DNA from 3 places in the Blastococcus sp. Marseille-P5729 genome. Region 2 is predicted to be linked to each of the others. Evidence: predicted binding sites of a transcription regulator. Region 2 holds the regulator's gene; each other region holds the start of a gene.
The links. The regulator LexA, encoded in region 2, represses DNA repair genes until DNA is damaged. The targets are predictions, from matches to a motif close to TCGAACANNTGTTCGA.

Region 1: a site for LexA is predicted at 2,902-2,917, ahead of DAA40_RS09475 (alpha-ketoglutarate-dependent dioxygenase AlkB). Genes of this name have one in related genera too.
Region 3: a site for LexA is predicted at 3,634-3,649, ahead of DAA40_RS02465 (HNH endonuclease signature motif containing protein). Genes of this name have one in related genera too.

The regions. Positions count from the first base shown of each region.
Region 1 covers NZ_OMPO01000002.1:184,396-190,594, forward strand. Annotated here, with positions in the region: gene aroA (3-phosphoshikimate 1-carboxyvinyltransferase) at 1-940, shown strand, start outside; gene rsgA (ribosome small subunit-dependent GTPase A) at 982-1,965, shown strand; gene hisN (histidinol-phosphatase) at 1,975-2,772, shown strand; gene DAA40_RS09475 (alpha-ketoglutarate-dependent dioxygenase AlkB) at 2,938-3,561, shown strand; gene DAA40_RS09480 (threo-3-hydroxy-L-aspartate ammonia-lyase) at 3,569-4,534, opposite strand; gene DAA40_RS09485 (TVP38/TMEM64 family protein) at 4,509-5,192, opposite strand; gene lhgO (L-2-hydroxyglutarate oxidase) at 5,197-6,199, opposite strand, start outside.
Region 2 covers NZ_OMPO01000001.1:401,418-407,616, reverse strand. Annotated here, with positions in the region: gene hflX (GTPase HflX) at 1-722, shown strand, start outside; gene DAA40_RS01960 (phosphatase PAP2 family protein) at 732-1,490, shown strand; gene DAA40_RS01955 (hypothetical protein) at 1,487-2,509, shown strand; gene lexA (transcriptional repressor LexA) at 2,527-3,111, opposite strand; gene DAA40_RS01945 (LysM peptidoglycan-binding domain-containing protein) at 3,518-4,156, shown strand; gene nrdR (transcriptional regulator NrdR) at 4,416-4,877, shown strand; gene DAA40_RS01935 (vitamin B12-dependent ribonucleotide reductase) at 4,972-6,199, shown strand, end outside.
Region 3 covers NZ_OMPO01000001.1:509,505-515,703, reverse strand. Annotated here, with positions in the region: gene DAA40_RS02485 (alpha/beta fold hydrolase) at 1-299, shown strand, start outside; gene DAA40_RS02480 (cysteine desulfurase family protein) at 296-1,480, shown strand; gene mnmA (tRNA 2-thiouridine(34) synthase MnmA) at 1,493-2,578, shown strand; gene DAA40_RS02470 (methionine synthase) at 2,575-3,570, shown strand; gene DAA40_RS02465 (HNH endonuclease signature motif containing protein) at 3,680-5,407, shown strand; gene ligA (NAD-dependent DNA ligase LigA) at 5,500-6,199, shown strand, end outside.

The DNA.
Region 1 (6,199 bases), on a different contig from region 2:
GATGGGGCCGCTCATCGACGGGCTGCGTCAGGCGGGAGCGACGATCGAGGACGGCGGTCGAGGGCTGCTGCCCCTCAAGGTGATCGGGAATGGGCGAGTGCGTGGTGGGGCGGCGACGGTCGACGCTTCCGGGTCGTCGCAGTTCATCTCGGGACTCCTGCTGAGCGCGGCCCGCTTCGAACAGGGCCTGCACATCACGCCGTCCGGGGCGGTTCCGAACCGGGGGCACATCCGGATGACCCTCGGCGCGCTGCGGGAGCGCGGCGTGGACGCCGAGGAGCTCCCCGACGGAGCGTGGCGGGTTCTCGCCGGACCGGTGCAGGCTCGCGACGTGACGATCGAGCCGGACGCCAGCAACTCGGCACCCTTCCTGTGCGCGGCGGCCGCGACCGGTGGGACCGTGACGATCCCGCACTGGCCGCTGGACACCGCTCAGCCGATCCGGACGCTGCTGGAGGTGCTCGAGGAGTACGGCGCCAACACCCGCTTCGACGAGAGCGGCATCACCGTCACCGGCGGCGAACGGCGCGGTATCGACGTAGACCTCGCCGACGTCGGCGACATGACCCCGGTCGTGGCCGCGATGTGCCTGGCGGCCGACTCCCCCAGCCGGATCCGCGGTGTGGCATACATTCGCGGCCACGAGACGGATCGGCTGCGGGCGTTGGCGGTCGAGCTGAGCAAGCTGGGCGCAGACGTCTCCGAGACCGAGGACGGCCTATCCATCATCCCGCATCCCTTGCACAAAGCGAATCTGGCATCGTACGCCGACCACCGAATGGTGCACGCCGCCGCCGTGGCTGGCTTGCTGGTCGAAGGCGTTCACATCGACGACGTCGCGACGACGGCCAAGGCGATGCCGCAGTTCGCCGCCCTGTGGAGTGAGCTGCTCACCGGCGACCCGACGGGTGCGCCCGAGGTATCGGAGACGGCGCGCTGAGCAGACGAAGCCTGTCGGACTACGACGAGACGGATGCCCGCGTGCGGCCGAGCCGCCGCGGATCCCGGCCTCGCACCAAGACCCGTCCCAAGCACGAGGGCGCAGAGCCGGCGTTCGTCATCGCGGTCGACCGCGGCCGCTACACCTGCCTGGTTCGTCCGGGACTCGCCGACGAACGCCGGATCCTCGCCATGCGGGCGAAGGAGCTCGGCCGCAAATCGATAGTCGTCGGTGACTCGGTGCGGGTAGTGGGGGACGTCAGCGGCCGGGAAGGGTCGCTCGCGCGCATCGTCGGCATCAACGACCGCACGAGTGAGCTGCGCCGTTCGGCCGATGACGTCGACTCCTTCGAACGGGTCATCGTCGCGAACGCAGACAACCTCGTGATCGTCTGCGCCGCAGCCAATCCGGAGCCACGCACGGGCTTCGTGGACCGGGCGCTCGTTGCGGCGTACGCCGGCGGGCTCACGCCGATCCTGCTGATGACGAAGATCGACCTGGCCGATCCGGAACCCTTTGCGCGGCAGTACCGCGGCCTCGGCGTCGAGCTGCTGCTTCGGCGACAGGACGCCGATGCCGAGCAGATCGCCGACCGGCTGCGCGGCGCAGTGTCGGTGCTGTTCGGGCATTCCGGCGTCGGCAAGTCGACGTTGGTCAACGCCCTGGTCCCGGACGCGGACCGCGCAACCGGCGACGTGGCCGGGCTCACCGGCAAGGGGCGCCACACGTCGTCCTCGGCCGTGGCGCTCGAGCTGCCCGGCGGCGGGTTCGTCATCGACACTCCTGGGGTGCGATCGCTCGGCCTCGGGCACGTCGAGCCGCAGGCGGTCGTGGCTGCCTTCCCCGATCTCGTCGAGGGCGCCGAGCACTGCCCCAGCGGATGCCAGCACCTCGCCGGGGAGCCGGACTGCGCGCTCGACCAGTGGGTGGCCGACGGGCACAGCACCCCTGAGCGGCTGGCCAGCCTACGACGGCTGCTCGCCTCGCGTCGCGGACAGCACGACGACACGGCCGACGCTGGATAGGGTGGGCGCATGAGCGCCGAGTACACAGAGGACGTGCGTCTCGCCCACGTCATCGCCGATCAGGTCGATGCCCTCACGATGGCCAGGTTCCGGTCGATGGACTTCACCGTCGAGTCCAAGCCCGACCTCACCCCGGTGACGGACGTCGACCGTGGCGCGGAGGAGCTGGTGCGTGCCCTGTTGGGCCGGCACCGCGGACGAGACGCGATCCTCGGCGAGGAGGGCGGGCAGACCGGGCACTCGTCGCGCAAGTGGGTGGTCGACCCGATCGATGGCACCAAGAACTTCGTGCGCGGCGTGCCGGTGTGGGCCACGCTGATCGCGTTGATGGACGGCGATCAGGTCGTCACCGGTGTCGTATCGGCCCCTGCGCTCCAGCGTCGCTGGTGGGCCTCCAAGGGCGGCGGCGCCTGGACCGGTAGGAGCCTCTCCCAGGGTCGCCGCATCTCGGTCTCGAAGGTCGACCGCGTTGAGGACGCGAGCCTGTCCTACTCGAGCCTCAACGGATGGGCCGATCGCGGCCAGTTCGAGCAGTTCCTTCGCCTGATGGTCAGCTGCTGGCGCACCCGCGCGTACGGCGACTTCTGGTCGTACATGCTGCTGGCCGAGGGCGCGGTCGACATAGCGGCCGAGCCGGAGCTCGAGACCTGGGACCTTGCAGCGCTGATCCCGATCGTCACCGAGGCGGGGGGACGGTTCACCGGCATCGAGGGTGGTGACCCACTCACCGAGAAATGCGCGGTGGCCAGCAACGGGCTGCTGCACGAGGAGGTGCTCGCCGCGCTGCGGCCATCATCAGGCTGCTGACCGTCGGCCTGCGCACGGGCATCGGGCCGTTCTTGGGGCCGGTGGCCGAGGACCTGGATCTGAGCCGCACCACGCTCGCGACGATCGTCGCGCTCGGGAGGCCGGTCTACGGGACGATAGGCCCAAGCCTAGAACACCTGTTCGAACCCGTGGTATCGTCGCCGCATGCTGCTGCAAGGTTCACTGCTCGACCTCGATGAGGATCTGCACTTCGGTCCGCTGTCCGGGGTTCGGCGTACCGTCCTGGCACACCAGGCCTGGGTTGACCACCTGGCGGGCTGGGCCTCTGGAACCACCGACCTGTTCGAGCAGCTGCTCGAGACCGTCGACTGGCGAGCCGACAAGCGGGTGATGTACGACCGGGTCATCGAGGTTCCGCGCCTGACCCGCTTCTACCGCGAGGGTGAGCCGCTCCCGCACCACGCGCTCGAGGAGGCCCGCGAGCTGCTGAGCGATCACTACCGGCACGAGCTGGGCGAGCGGTTCGTGTCGGCTGGCATGTGCCTATACCGGGACGCGCGCGACTCGGTCGCCTGGCACGGCGACCGGGAGGGCCGGGCGGCGACCGGTGACACCATGGTCGCCATCCTCTCCCTCGGCACCCCGCGCACTCTCGCGCTACGAGAACGCCTTGGCGGGCCCACGCGGCACCGGTTCCGTCTCGGGCACGGCGATCTGGTGGTGATGGGCGGGTCCTGCCAGCGCACCTGGGACCACGCCGTCCCCAAGGCCAGCGGCAGCCTGGGGCCACGGATCTCGGTGCAGTTCCGCACCCGCGGCGTCCGATAGCGGCCGGCTACCCGGACAGCAGCCGGCCGTACCGCGCCAGGTCGACGTTGCCGCCCGAGACGATCACGCCTACCCGTTTGCCCCGCACGTCGACCAAGCCGTCGCGCACGGCAGCCGCGGCGAGCGCACCGGTCGGCTCGACGACCACCTTGAGCGTCTCGAAGAACCAGCGCATCGCCTGCACCAGCGAGGCGTCGGGCACCGTGAGGATCTCGGCGACATACCGCCGGAGGATCGGGAAGGTGTACTGGCCGAGGAACTGGGTCTGGGCGCCGTCCGCGATCGTCTGCGGCGTGTCAATGCGCACGATCTGTCCGGCAGCCAGGCTGCGTCGCCCGTCGTCGCCCGCCTCCGGCTCGACCCCGAGCACCTGAGCCTCCGGACAGAGTGCGGCCGCGGCGACGGCCGTACCGGACAGCAGTCCGCCGCCACCCAGCGGCGCGATCACGACATCGAGCGTGCCGACCTGCTCGATGAGCTCCTTGGCCACGGTCCCCTGCCCCGCGATGACATCAGGGTGGTCGTACGGCGGGATCGTCACCCCGCCCTCACGCTCCGCGATCCCCCGGGCGATCTCGATCCGGTCCTCGCGGTATCGGTCGTACTCGACTACCCGAGCGCCGTAGCGCTCGGTTGCCGCTCTCTTGATAGGCGGTGCATCGTGGGGCATGACGATGGTGGATCGCGCCCCCTGCAGGGTCGCGGCCATCGCGACCGCCTGAGCGTGGTTACCGGAGGAATAGGCGATCACGCCGGCGGCCCGCTCCTGAGGTGTCAACGCGGCGATCGCGTTGTATGCGCCACGGAGCTTGAAGGCGCCTACACGTTGAAGGTTCTCGCATTTGAAGTGGATGCGCGCGTCCAGCGCGTCGTTCAGCTCTGCAGACGTGAGCACCGGCGTGCGGCGTACCGCCTCGTCGATCCGATACGACGCAGCGAGGACGTCGTCATACGTGATCGGCAGCTGCTGCATCTCGTCCCCTTCGTCGGATCCCTAGTATGACGGCGATCAGGCTCACTGTCGCGATCGATGCGAGGACGACCCAGAACTGCCAGGAGGTGACGTCCGCACCGTAGGCGCCCACTGCGACGTACGCTCCAGTCCCGGGGGTGCAGCCGATCGCGGTGGCCAGCGCGAAGACCGGGTACCGGATCGCCGTCACCCCAAAGGCGTAGTTCAGGAGGGTGAACGGTAGTACGGGCATGATCCGCACCGCGAGCACGGCGAGGAAGCTACGGCGCACCGCGTCGTCCACCTGCTTCATGTGCGGGCCGGCCAACGTGCGCAGAGAGCTCCCGACGACATGCCGGCCCAGGACGAACGAGAAGGTGGCGCCGAGGACCACCGCGGCCACGCAGATCGCCAGCCCGACACCGATCCCCCAGAGGGCTCCCCCGGCAACCGACAGCACGCTCTTCGGAAAGGGTGTCACAGTGAGCGCCGCGAACCCCACGACGAAGACCACGGGTGCGATCGGGCCGCGCGCCCGCACCCAGTCACGCGCCTCGGCCACGGTAGGGACGCCGATCAGCAGCAGCACGAGCCCGGCGATAGCGAAGGTGACGGCGAAGGCAGCCAGCCGGATCCAGGAGCCGCGAGGGACGTCGCGGACGCGCTCGCGAATGCCCACACCCTTAGCCGACCGCCTCGCGGGCGATGTGCTGCCCGATCTCGAGTGCGGCCGTCGCCGCCGGGGAAGGCGCGTTGAGCACGTGCAGGTTGCGGCCCTGACGCTCGATGAGGAAGTCGTCGTAGATCGCGCCGTCGCGGGTGAGCAGCTGAGCGCGCACGCCGGCTGGAGACGGCACGATGTCGCTCTCGCGCACGGCGGGAACCAGCTCGGCGAGAGACCGGGCGAATCGCTTGCGCGACAGCGAACGCCTCACCTCCATCGCGCCGACGCCGAGGTTCTTGCGCGCCATCCGCCAGAAGCCTGGGAATCGGACGGCATCCCACACCTCGCCTGGACGGACAGAGCGCCAGTCGTAGCCCTCCCTCGCGAGCGCGAGGACCGCGTTCGGTCCGGCGTGCACGCCGCCTCGAGCCATCCGCGTCAGGTGCACGCCGAGGAAGGGCAGCTCGGGGTTGGGTACCGGGTAGATCAGCCCGTTGACCAGGTACTCGCGCTCAGGCACGAGCTCGTAGTACTCGCCACGAAACGGCACGATTCGATAGGGCATGCGGTGCGCTTCGAGATCGAAACCAGCCACCAGATCGGCTTGCAGGCCCGCACAGGACACGACGACGTCCGCCTGGAAGGTGCCTGCTGTCGTCTCGAGGACGGTCTGCTCGCCCGATCGCTCGATTCCGGTCACCTCTGCCCCGAAACGGACCTCGCCCCCGCGCTCACTGATCAGATCGGCGAGGCGCTGGCACACCCCGATGAAGTCGACGATCGCGGTCGAGCCGACGTGCAGGGCGGCCACCGCGTTGACATGCGGCTCGTACTCACGTGCCTCACTCGGGGTGATGCGGCGCACCGGGACGCCGTTCTGCTGACCGCGCTCGAGCAGCCGTTCCATAGCGGGCACCTGCTCGTCGCGGGTGGCGACGATGAGCTTGCCGGTCTTCACCAGCGCTACCCCGTTGTCCTCTGCGAACCTCGTCATCGACACCGACCCGGCCCGCGACATCACT
Region 2 (6,199 bases):
CGATGAAGACCGGTCGCGACACCAAGCGTTCCTCCCGGCGCCGTTCTGAGATCCCGTCGGTCGTCATCGCGGGTTACACGAATGCCGGCAAGTCCACGCTCATCAACCGGCTGACCGGCGCTGGCGTGCTGGTGGAGAACGCCCTGTTCGCCACCCTCGATCCGACCGTGCGACGCGCCGAGACCGCCGACGGCCGCGAGTACACCATCAGCGACACGGTCGGCTTCGTGCGCTCCCTGCCGCACCAGCTGGTGGAGGCATTCCGCTCCACGCTGGAGGAGGTCGAGGACGCCGACCTGGTGCTGCACGTCGTCGACGGCTCGCATCCCGACCCGGAGGGCCAGATCAGCGCCGTTCGCGAGGTGTTCGCCGACATTGGCGCCACCGAGGTCACCGAGCTTGTCGTGATCAACAAGGCGGACGCCGCCGCGCCCGAAACGCTCGACCGGTTGCTGCGGGCCATCCCGGGCGCGGTCGCCGTCTCGGCGCGGACCGGCGAAGGGATGGGCGCGCTGCGCGCGGCGATCGACACCGCACTGCCGCGTCCGGCGGTGGCCGTCGACGTCGTGATCCCCTACGACCGCGGCGACCTGGTCGCACTGCTGCACGAGAAGGCCGATGTCGAGAGCATCGACTACACGCCTGAGGGCACCGCGGTCATCGCGAAGGCCTACCCGTCCGTGGCGTCCGTGGTCGAACCGTTCGCGCGCGTGGCCCCGTAGTCTGTTTCGGTGAGCTCGTTCGCACCATCCGACCTGCCGACCTCCGCCACCACAGGCAACGTCGACGGCGCATGGGCGAGCCCATACGCGGCCTTCCGACCGCGGAGCTGGCAGGTAGCAGTCGCGGCTGCGGTGTTCGTCTGGCTGCTGGTTGACGTGCTGCTCAGCGGGCCCCTACGCGGCCTGGACCGGCAGATCGCACCAGCGCTGCTCGACCTCGGCATGCGGGAGCACTCGTCACTTCGCCACCTCGGATTCGCCCTCAGCCAGGCCGGCGGGCGTGGCACGAACCTGATCTGGATCGCGGTGCTCTGCGCCGTCGTGCTCTACCGCCATCGCACGTTCGCCCCGTTCGTCAAGGCGTTGAGCGCCACAGGCGTGATGTTCGTGGCGGTCTACCCGTTCAAGGAGTGGCTCTCGCGCAGCTACCCTGCCGACCCGCGCGGCGACTACTTCCACGCTGCCGGAGGCCTCGGGGGCGCCTTCCCCTCGGGGCATCAGGCCAATGCGACCCTGCTGGCCAGCGTGGGCGCGTGGATCGCCTTCGAGCACATCCGGGCCGTCTGGGTCCGGCGGGTCATCGGTGCCTATGCGCTGGCCGCACCGTTCGTGTCGGCGATCGCGGTTCTGCTGATGGGCTATCACTGGCTGACCGATGTCGTCGCCGGCACCTGCGCCGGCGTTGTCCTGCTGGCCTTCATCAGGTGGGTGTGGGCCACCCCGGTCGGGCTGCGGGTCGAGGCGGCGCTGAGCCTGCACCGCGGATGAGCCGGCGCCGGTGGCTGGCCGTGGCGCTGTCGGCTGCGGTGCTGGCATCGCCGCACCTGGCGTACGCCGAGGATGGGCAGGCAGCGACGGAGCAGTGCCTCGTCCTCGATCCGCGCATCGTCGAGGGCAGCGGGCTAGTCGCAACCGAGGACGGCTACCGGATCGTGAACGACGGCGGGGAGCACGTGACTGTCTTTCGGCTGGACCACTCCTGCGCCGTGACTGGGACGACGGAGGCGGCGATCGACCCGTACGACGTCGAGGACCTCGCCCTCGGACCCGACGGCTCGCTGTGGCTGGCGGACATCGGTGACAACCGGATTGCCCGGGCCAGCGTCGCGATCATCGTGGTCCCGGACGAACCCGGCGCGGTGACCGGCGCTCTGCGTCGCCTGCAGTATCCGGACGGTCCACGCGACGCCGAGTCGATGATCGTCGACGACGAGGGCAGGGCAATCGTGCTCACGAAAACCTTTAGCGGCGTCGTGGGCGTCTACCGGAGCCAGCCGATCGACCTCTCGCCGGACGGGAGCACTGCCCCGCAGCCGCTGGAGAAGCTCGGTGAGTTCCAGCTCCCCGAGACCGGAACAGCCGGCGGCCCGCTCGGACCTCCGCTGGACAACCTGATGGCCACGGGGGCGGCGCGGTGCGCCGACATGGTGGCGCTGCGCACCTACACGGACGTGCATGTCTTGCGGGGCGCGGACCCGGCCACCGCGATCTTCACCGAGCCGGTCGCGACGGCTGCACTGCCGGTGCAGCAGCAGGGCGAGTCGGTGTCGTTCACGCGACCGAGCTGTGATGCCGTGGTGGTGCACGGCGAGGGCAGCGGCGTCCCGATCCACCGGGTCGCCCTGCCGCACCACGACGACGATGACTCCGTGCTGCGCGCACCCACAGCGGCCGAGTCGCCCGCGGCGACCAGCCGGACCGAGGTGGTGATCGTCCTCGCCGGGGCGCTCGCCGCTGCTGGCCTGCTGCTGACGTGGTTGCTGCGTCGCAGGCGGCCGGGTCGGTAGCCGGGCTGCGCTGCGGACTACACCCGTCGCAGCACCGAGACCACACGCCCAAGGACGGTCGCCTCGTCGCCGTTGATCGGCTCGTATGCCGGGTTGTGGGGGATCAGCCAGACGTGGCCGTCACGCATGCGGTAGGTCTTCACGGTCGCCTCGCCGTCGATCATGGCGGCGACGATGTCGCCCTGCTCCGCGACCGGCTGCTGGCGCACGACCACCCAGTCGCCGTCGCAGATCGCAGCATCGACCATCGAGTCGCCGGTCACCTTCAGCAGGAACAGGGTGCCCTCGCCCACCAGCTCGCGCGGCAGTGGGAAGACATCCTCAACAGCCTCTTCGGCAAGGATCGGCCCGCCTGCGGCGATCCGGCCGACGATCGGTACGAAGGTCGGCTCCGGGAGGCTCTGCTGCTCGCCCTGCGGCTCTGCCGGTCGGACGTCGACCGCCCGGGGACGGTTCGGGTCGCGACGCAGAAAGCCCTTGGCCTGCAGCTGGCGCAGCTGGTGCGCCACCGATGACGGGGAGGCCAGACCGACTGCCTCACCGATCTCGCGCACGCTCGGGGGATAGCCCTGTCGCTCGATGGACGAGCGGATGACCTCCATGATGCGCCGCTGGCGGACGGTCAGGCCCGCTTCGTCCGGACGCTCCGGGAACTGATGCACCTGCTCGCGATCCGAGCGGTTCGCGGAGCCGTTCTGCTGGGCCATGCTGTGCCTCCATCACTGCGCGGGCCTGATAGGCCGCGTCCATCGAGCATTGGTGTCATTGTGCCGCCGCGGAGATCACAGTTCAAACACCTGTACGACCGACACGCCGAAAAGTGTTGACACGAGGCGTCCGTCTGCCGCGTAATAGTACGGACGTTCGATTCGAACACTCGTTCGGACCGAGAGGTCGTCTCACGATAACCCCTCGGCTTCCCCGACGTCTCGACCAGACAGGTTGGCGCCCCGGCGAGCAGATCGCCGCGACGAAAACTTGTCGGGGGCAAGGAGTAGATCTCAGGTCATGGCAACCACACCACGCAGCACGCTCGACCGGCCGGCCGCTCACGGGTCGCTGACGGTCTCGTCCTTCGATCGGGTCCGCACCCCGCGAACCGCGGCGGCGCGTCGCCTGTCCCGGCGCCCGGGCGCTTCCCCGGTGCTTGACCCGCGGCGCGACCTGCAGATGTTCGCGCTGGAGCCTGCGCCCAGAGCGGCGCAGGGAGCCAGCGTCGACGAGCTCGCACCGCTGCTGCCGCCGGTCATCTCCGAGCCGCCGCGCTCTCGTCGTCCGGTCGCCGCGCGGCCGGCTCCGGCGCACCGATCCGAGCGGGCGCAGCGCGCCCGCGAACGACATCACGCAGCCGCGTCGCGGCGCACGCGGGTCCGGCTGACGCTGCGCGGCTATTCGGTGCTGCTCGGACTCGTCGTGGCGTGCATTGCAGCGACCTCGGCCTTGACGAACGCCTCGGTCACGACGGCGGTGTCGGTGCCCGCCGCAGAGGTTGTCGTCCAGCCGGGGGAGAGCCTGCACGACGTCGCGGCGCGCGCAGCGGACGGCCGGTCGGTCGATGAGGTGCTCACCGGGATTCGCCAGGCCAACGGTCTGCCCAGCGGAGCGCAGCCCGAGGCCGGGGAGATCCTCCTCGTGCCCGGCTCCTAGCCGCCAGCTGCGACGCGCAAAAAATGTCGGCGCGTTCGACTTGCCGACCGTAGTGGCCGGGGTTAGGGTAGAACACAACATCTTGTGGTTACACGAATGTAGTTCGTCCACAGGTTGTGCACCGGGAGAGGCGTTTCATCCACCGCCTGTCCACAGTGAAAGCCCGGTTGTGCGCAGCGTCATCCACAGCCAGGACCAACGGCACGAGAGGAGTGGCGCGATGCGATGCCCGTACTGCCGCTGCTCCGACTCGCGTGTCGTGGACTCCCGCGAGGTCGACGAGGGTCAGTCGATCCGTCGCCGCCGGTCCTGCCAGGAGTGTGGCCGGCGGTTCACGACGGTCGAGGAGGCCGTCCTCGCGGTCATCAAGCGCAGCGGCGTGAGTGAGCCCTTCAGCCGCGAGAAGGTCATCCGGGGGGTACGTCGCGCGTGCCAGGGACGCCCGGTCGACGAGGACGCGCTGGCGATACTCGCCCAGCGCGTCGAGGAGACCGTGCGCGCCAGCGGCGCGGCGGAGGTTCCCAGCCACGACGTGGGGCTGGCGATCCTCGGACCACTGCGCGAGCTGGACCCGGTGGCCTACCTGCGGTTCGCGAGCGTGTACCGATCGTTCGAGTCGGTGGCCGATTTCGAGCGCGAGATCGCGTTGCTCCGCGACGGCTGCGACCCGGCGCCGCCGGGCGGGACCGGTCAGGCACCGGCGGCCGCATCCGGCCGATAGCCCTCGACAGCCCACATCCAGTCTTCCCAGCACCACCCTCTTCCCACCCCACTTCCGCACAAGGCCAACGCCACTAGCCCGAGAGGATCGGCCCATGACCGAGATCGCCCAGCAGAGGGAGCATCCAGTCCCGAGCGAGCCGCGCTACCCGACCAACGGCCTGAAGGTCGAGCGCGTGTACACCACCCACGGCGTGCACCCCTACGACGAGGTGAGCTGGCAGCGTCGGGACGTCGTGATGACGAACTGGCGCGATGGTTCGGTGAACTTCGAGCAGCGTGGCGTGGAGTTCCCGGAGTTCTGGAGCCTGAACGCCACGAACATCGTGACCACCAAGTACTTCCGCGGCGCCGTGGGCACCGACGCTCGCGAGACCAGCCTGCGACAGCTGATCGACCGGGTGGTCGACAAGTACCGCGAGGCCGGTGAGCTCTACGGCTACTTCGCCAGCCCGGAGGATGCGCGCGTGTTCGGCGAGGAGTTGACCTGGATGCTGCTGCACCAGGTGTTCTCCTTCAACTCCCCGGTGTGGTTCAACGTGGGAACGGCTGCGCCGCAGCAGGTCTCGGCCTGCTTCATCCTCTCGGTCGACGACACTATGGACTCGATCCTGAACTGGTATCGCGAAGAGGGTCTGATATTCAAGGGCGGCTCGGGCGCCGGTCTGAACCTGTCGCGGATCCGTTCGAGCAAGGAGCTGCTGTCCTCCGGCGGCGAGGCATCAGGACCGGTGTCGTTCATGCGCGGCGCCGATGCCAGTGCCGGCACCATCAAGTCCGGCGGTGCGACCCGCCGCGCGGCGAAGATGGTCGTGCTCGATGTCGATCACCCGGATATCGAGGAGTTCATCGAGACCAAGATGCGCGAGGAGGACAAGATCCGCGCGCTGCGCGACGCCGGGTTCGACATGGACCTCGGCGGCAAGGACATCGTTTCGGTCCAGTACCAGAACGCCAACAACTCGGTCCGGGTGAACGATGACTTCATGAAGGCCTACGAGAGCGGCAGCGAGTTCGGGCTGACTGCCCGGCAGACCGGCGAGGTCATCGACACCGTCGATGCGAAGTCGCTGTTCCGCAAGATGGCCGAGGCCGCCTGGTCCTGCGCCGACCCGGGGATCCAGTACGACACGACGATCAACGACTGGCACACCAACCCCGAGTCCGGTCGCATCACGGCCTCCAACCCGTGCTCGGAGTACATGTCGCTGGACAACTCCTCGTGCAACCTGGCCTCGCTGAACCTGATGAAGTTCCGTCAGGACGGCGGCGCGTTCGACGCCGAGAAGTTCGTTAAGGCCGTCGAGCTGATCATCACTGCGA
Region 3 (6,199 bases), 110 kb from region 2:
GCTGGCGGTTCACCGATGTGCCCGGACTTGCGCCGTACGCCGAGGTCACCGATCTGCTGCATGGCAAGCAGGACTGGGATCCGCTGTATGACACCGAGCGACTGGCAGGCAACGAGGTCCCCGTCGCGGCCGCCGTCTACTACGACGACATGTACGTCGACGCCGACGCCTCGCTCGACGTCGCTCGGCGTACGCCGGGGGTGCGGGCGTGGATCACCAACCAGTACGAGCACGACGGGCTGCGTGCCGACGCGGCGGTCTTCGAGCGACTGGACCGGATGGCGAGGGGCATGGAATGAGTGAGGTCTACCTGGATCACGCCGCCACCACCGTGGTCCGCGACAGCGTCATCGAGGTGATGGCGGCCGCCCTGCGGGAGACCGGCAATCCGTCGTCCCTGCACGCGGCCGGTCGCCGGGCGCGACGGGCGATCGAGGAGGCGCGCGAGCAGATCGCCGAGACGCTCGGTGCGGATCCGGTCGAGGTGATCTTCACCAGCGGGGCCACCGAGGCGGACAACCTGGCGGTCAAGGGAGGTTACTGGGCAGCACGCGACGCGAACCCGGCCCGCACGGCGATCGCGCTGCCGCCGACCGAGCACCACGCGGTGCTGGACTCGGCGCACTGGCTTGCCGCCCGCGAGGGCGCGACGTTGCGGTGGGTCGAGGTCGACCAGCACGGGACTGCCCATCCTGACGTGCTCGCCGAGGCACTGGCAGGCGACGACGTCGCGGTCGCGGCCGTGATGTGGGCGAACAACGAGGTCGGCACCATCAACGACATTCCTGCTCTCGCGGCAATCTGCGCAGAACGCGGGGTCGCGCTGCACGTCGATGCGGTGCAGGCGATCGGGCGAGCAGCGGTCGACTTCGGTGGTCTGCCGGTGACCAGCCTGGCGTTGTCCGGGCACAAGATCGGCGGGCCAGTAGGCGTCGGCGCGTTGCTCGCCGTCCGCGGGTTCGCACCGGTGCCGACGGCGCACGGCGGCGGCCAGGAGCGCAAGATCCGCTCGGGCACCCTTGACGTGGCCGGAGCAGTGGGCCTGGCGACCGCGGTGCGAGAGGCAGAGGCTGAGCGGGTCGCCGAACGCGCCCGGCTGATGACGCTCCGGGAGCGGATCGTGCGGGAGGCTTCCGGCATCGGCGGCGTGGAGGTCAACGGGCACGCCGTCGACGGGGCCGGCACGCATCCGGCGATCGTGAACCTGCACGTTCCGGGGGCGGACGCCGAATCGCTGCTGATGCTGCTCGACGGCGAAGGCGTCGCCATCTCGACGGGCTCGGCCTGCACGGCGGGGGTGTCCGAGCCTAGCTACGTCGTCCTCGCGATGACCGGTGATGATCGGCGCGGACGCCAGAGCATCCGCGTATCGATGGGACGCACGACCACCGAGTCCGACATCGAGCGACTGCTCGCGGCGCTGCCTCTCGCTGCCGCGCGCGCCCGCCGCGCGACCGGCTACCGGGGGACACGCGGGTAGACTCCTCCGACTGTGAAGATCCTTGCCGCGATGTCCGGAGGCGTCGACTCCGCCGTCGCGACCGCGCGCGTCGTCGACGCCGGCCACGACGTGACCGGCGTCCATCTGGCGTTGTCGCAGACGCCCGAGGCAGTCCGGGCCGGTTCCCGCGGATGCTGCACGATCGAGGACGCGCGCGATGCGCGCCGTGCGGCTGACATTCTTGGGATTCCCTTCTACGTGTGGGATCTGGCCGAGCAGTTCCGTGAGGACGTGATCGACGACTTCGTCTCGGAGTACGCCGCGGGGCGCACGCCCAACCCGTGCCTGAGGTGCAACGAGAAGATCAAGTTCGCTGCTGTGCTGGACCGCGCACGGGCGCTGGGCTTCGACGCGGTCGTCACCGGGCACCATGCCCGGCTCCAGATCGGCGAGGACGGCGCCCCACGGTTGACTCGCTCGGTGGATGAGGCGAAGGACCAGTCGTACGTGCTCGCCGTGCTCACGCCGGAGCAGCTGCGCTACGCGATGTTCCCGCTCGGTGACACCACGAAGGAGCAGGTGCGCAAGGAGGCCGCCGAACGCGGCCTGTCGGTGGCCGACAAGCCCGACTCGCACGACATCTGCTTCATCGCCAATGGCGACACGATGGGCTTCCTGCGCTCGCAGCTGGGCTCGCAGCCAGGCGAGATCGTGGACGGCGACACCGGTGCAGTCGTCGGTACCCACGACGGCGCCTATGCGTACACGATCGGGCAGCGCAAGGGGCTGCGACTGGCGAATCCTGTGAATGACGGCAAGCCCCGTTACGTCCTGAGCATCGAGCCGGTCCAGAGCCGGATCACCGTCGGCACCGCCGAGCAGCTCGACGTGACGACCGTCGTGGCGAAGCGGCCGGTGTGGACCCACGGCGAGCCGCCCGCCTTTCCGTGGCGCGGCACGGTCCAGATGCGCGCCCACGGGGGACTGGCGGAGGCCACGGCCGAGGTCGACGCCGACGGGCGGCTGATCGTCGGACTGCTGACCCCAGCGCGTGGGATCGCTCCTGGGCAGGCGATCGTGCTATACGACGGCGATGAGGTCGTCGGCTCCGCGACGATTATCTCGGCGTCCGCATGATCATCGGATCGACAGGCGTCGGGTCACTACCTGGCACCTCTGCCGACGAGGCGATGCGGCTGGCGTTCGGCGAGGGCCTCGATATTCCATATATGGCAGAGATCCCCGATCGTGGCGCGGGGGCCGACATGATCGGCCGGACTGCGGCCCGGCTGGTCGACATGCCGGTCGAGATCGTACCGTCGGCCTGGCGCGTCGCCCGGCGTCCTGGAGTCGACATGCGTCGCGCAGCCGACTTCTGGTCCCGGGATCTCGACGCGCTGCAGGTCGCGGCCGACGGCTATCGGGGGCCGTTGAAGGTGTCGATGGCCGGGCCGTGGACCCTGGCCGCGACGCTCGAGCTAGCCAACGGTCACCGCTTCCTGACCGATGGGGGAGCGCTGCGCGACCTGCAGGCGTCCCTGGGTGAGGGGGTCGCCGTCCTGCTGGACGAGGTGCGGCGACGGATTCCTGGTGCCGAACCTGTACTGCAGCTCGACGAGCCGTCGTTGCCTGCGGTGCTCGCCGGATCGATCCCCACCGCGAGTGGGTTCGGCCGGCTGCCCGCCATCGGCTCCCACGAGGTTGGGCTCGGCCTGCAACGGGTGATCGACGCCGCAGGTGTGCCGGTCATCGTGCACTCCTGCGCGCCGCGCGTCCCCTTCGGTCTGCTGCGCCAGGCCGGCGCGGCGTCCGCCATGATCGACGCTGCACTGCTGACCGAGCGCGAGTACGACGACCTCGGTACGGCCGTGGACGAGGGGCTCGCCGTGTTCGCGGGAGTCGTTCCCTCGGCCCGCGCCGTACGCCGTCACGACATCGACGAGGGGGCCGCCCGCGTCCGCCAGATCGCCTCTGCAGTGGGAATCGCGAGCGCTGAGCTGGGTGCCCGCGTGGGGGTTACGACCGCGTGCGGTCTCGCGGGGCGGACCTTCGACGAAGCGGTGGCGGCGACCCGGGCGGTCCTCGCGGTTACCCGCCAGCTGCAGAACGCCCCCAACGTCGACGAGTAACCCCGCGCCGCCCGCACTCGGAGATCGCTAAAGAGTTTTTCGTTCGACCCCTTGCACGGTGACTCGAACAAATGTACGATAAAGTGACTCAGTCAAGAAGGTGAGCGCAGTGGACGACCGGCCAACCGACCCTCCGGTGGACGCCGCGACGGAGCCGGATTGGGCGATCGCTGCTGCCGCGTCGCCGGGTGATGCGGAGCGGTTGTGGTTGGCGAGTGATTCTGCTCGGGAGCTGGACCGCGATCTGGATGAGGCGTTCGCGCATCTGCAGCGTGGGTATGAACTGTTGCTGGGGATCGGGGAAGAGGGCGATCTGGCCGCGTTGGGCCCGGACCGCCTGATCACGATGGCGCAGCGGTTGGAGGCGCACCGCACGCGGCTGATCATGGTCGATTCGTACGTGATCGAGGCGGCGAGGGAGGATCGGTTGCAGGATCACGTGTGCGCCAGCAGCATCCCCCTCGCGCTGTGTCAGACGCTGCACATCTCCAGTGGTGAGGCGAACGCGCGCGCGAAACGCGCCGAGCAGTTGTTGCCGCAGAACGCCTTCAGCAGCGGCACCACCCCACCGCGCCTGCCGCTGCTGGCCGACACGGTCCGCCAGGGTGGCTCGGTGAGCACCGGTCAGGTGGATGTGATCTGCAAGGCCATGACGCGAGTGGCGCAGAACCCCGACCTCGACCCGCACAACCTCGAGCTGGCCGAGCGGCTGCTGGTCCACCAGGCCGCCGGGCTCACGCACAAGGAACTGGAGACCGCGGCGGAGAAGGTCGAGGAGGTCATCAACCCCGACGGCACCCTGCCCAGTGACGAGGTCGCCACGGCGCGGCGCGGGGTGATGATCGGCCCCGAAGGCCGCGACGGCACCCACAAGATCTCCGGCGCCCTGACCCGCGAGGGCAAGGCCCTGTTCGATGCCGCGATCGGGCCATTCGCCGCACCCCACCCCGCCGACGCCAACGGCCCGGATGACCGCACCGCCGCCCAGCGCACCCACGACGGCCTACAAGACGCCTGCCAACGCCTCCTCGAGCTCGCCGGCGCGCCGGCGTCCGGAGGGACCGCGGCCACGGTGCACATCACCATCGACCTCGACCGGCTCATCGAAGCCATCGCGCGGCTACGCGACGACCCCTCCGGCCGCACGACCGCGCAGCAGGCCGCCGGCCGCATCGCCGGCGGCGGGCAGCTCACCATCAACGAGATCCTGCGCCGGGCGCGGGACGCGGCCCTGATCCCGGTGTGGATCAGCGCCGTCCACGGGATCGTGGCCTACGGCCGCGACCGCCGCACCGCCTCCCCCGCCCAGACCCACGCGCTCATCGCCCGGGACGGCGGGTGCAGCTTCCCCGGCTGCCAAGCCCCACCCGACCACTGCCAGCGCCACCACGTGATCGCGTGGTGGTCCGGCGGGCACACCGACCTGGACAACCTCACCCTGGTGTGCGGGTATCACCACCGCGAATTCGAACGCCGCGGCTGGGCCGTGGACATCATCAACGGCATCCCCGTCTGGACCCCACCGGCGTGGCTCGACCCCGAGCAGAAACCGCAGATCAACGCCCGGATCAAGATCCCCTGCCAAAACGAGATCACCCACCTCGCCGAGACCGTCAGGCACGCTCGAGAACAACGAGCTCGCGGCGGAGGCAGAGATCCCGGAGACCCCGCAGACCCTCACGGGCTGCTCGGCGGGCTGCTCGACCCCGGCGAGGACATCGACGAGCTCATCCAGCTCATCGCCGCACACATCCCCGCCGAACACCGCGACGCCTTCTACCGCGACGCCGCCGACCTCATCACCACCCACCTCCCCGCAGTCGTCACCCGCGGCTGAGCGGGGGGCCGAAGTAACGGCCACCGGGCGCGACGATTGCCGGGGCGAAGGCGTCGCGCGAGATGTCGGGTGGCGCGGGCAGAATGTCAGGCGTGGTGAACGAGACACAGACCCCGCCGGCCCCGGATCCGCGTGATGCGGCCGAGCGACACGCGCAGCTGAGCGTAGAGATCGCCGAGCACCAGCGGCGTTACTACCAGGACGACGCGCCCACGGTGAGTGATGCCGAGTACGACGTGCTGTTCCAGGAGCTGCTCGACCTCGAGGCCACCTATCCCGACCTGGTCACCGACGCCTCGCCCACCCAGCGAGTCGGCGGGTCGGTCAGCTCGACCTTTGAGCCGGTCGAGCACCTGCAGCGCATGTACTCCCTCGACAACGCCTTCAGCGACGCCGAGATGCAGGCTTGGGCCGCGCGCGTCGAGCGGACCGTCGGGGAGGGTGCGCGCTATCTGTGCGAGCTGAAGATCGACGGCCTGGCCGTGGACCTCGTGTACGAGAAGGGCGTGCTGGTGCGCGGCGCCACCCGCGGCGATGGTCGCGTCGGCGAGGACATCACCAGCAACGTCCGCACCGTGAAGAACGTCCCGCACCGGCTCTCCGGCGACCAGATCCCCGAGCTGCTGGAGGTCCGGGGCGAGGTCTACTTCCCGGTTGCGGACTTCACCAAGCTCAACGAGCAGCTCGTCGAGCTCGGCAAGGCCCCGTACGCGAACCCGCGCAACACCGCTGCCGGGTCGCTGCGCCAGAAGGACGCCAAGGAGACCGCCAAGCGCGGCCTGATGCTGATCG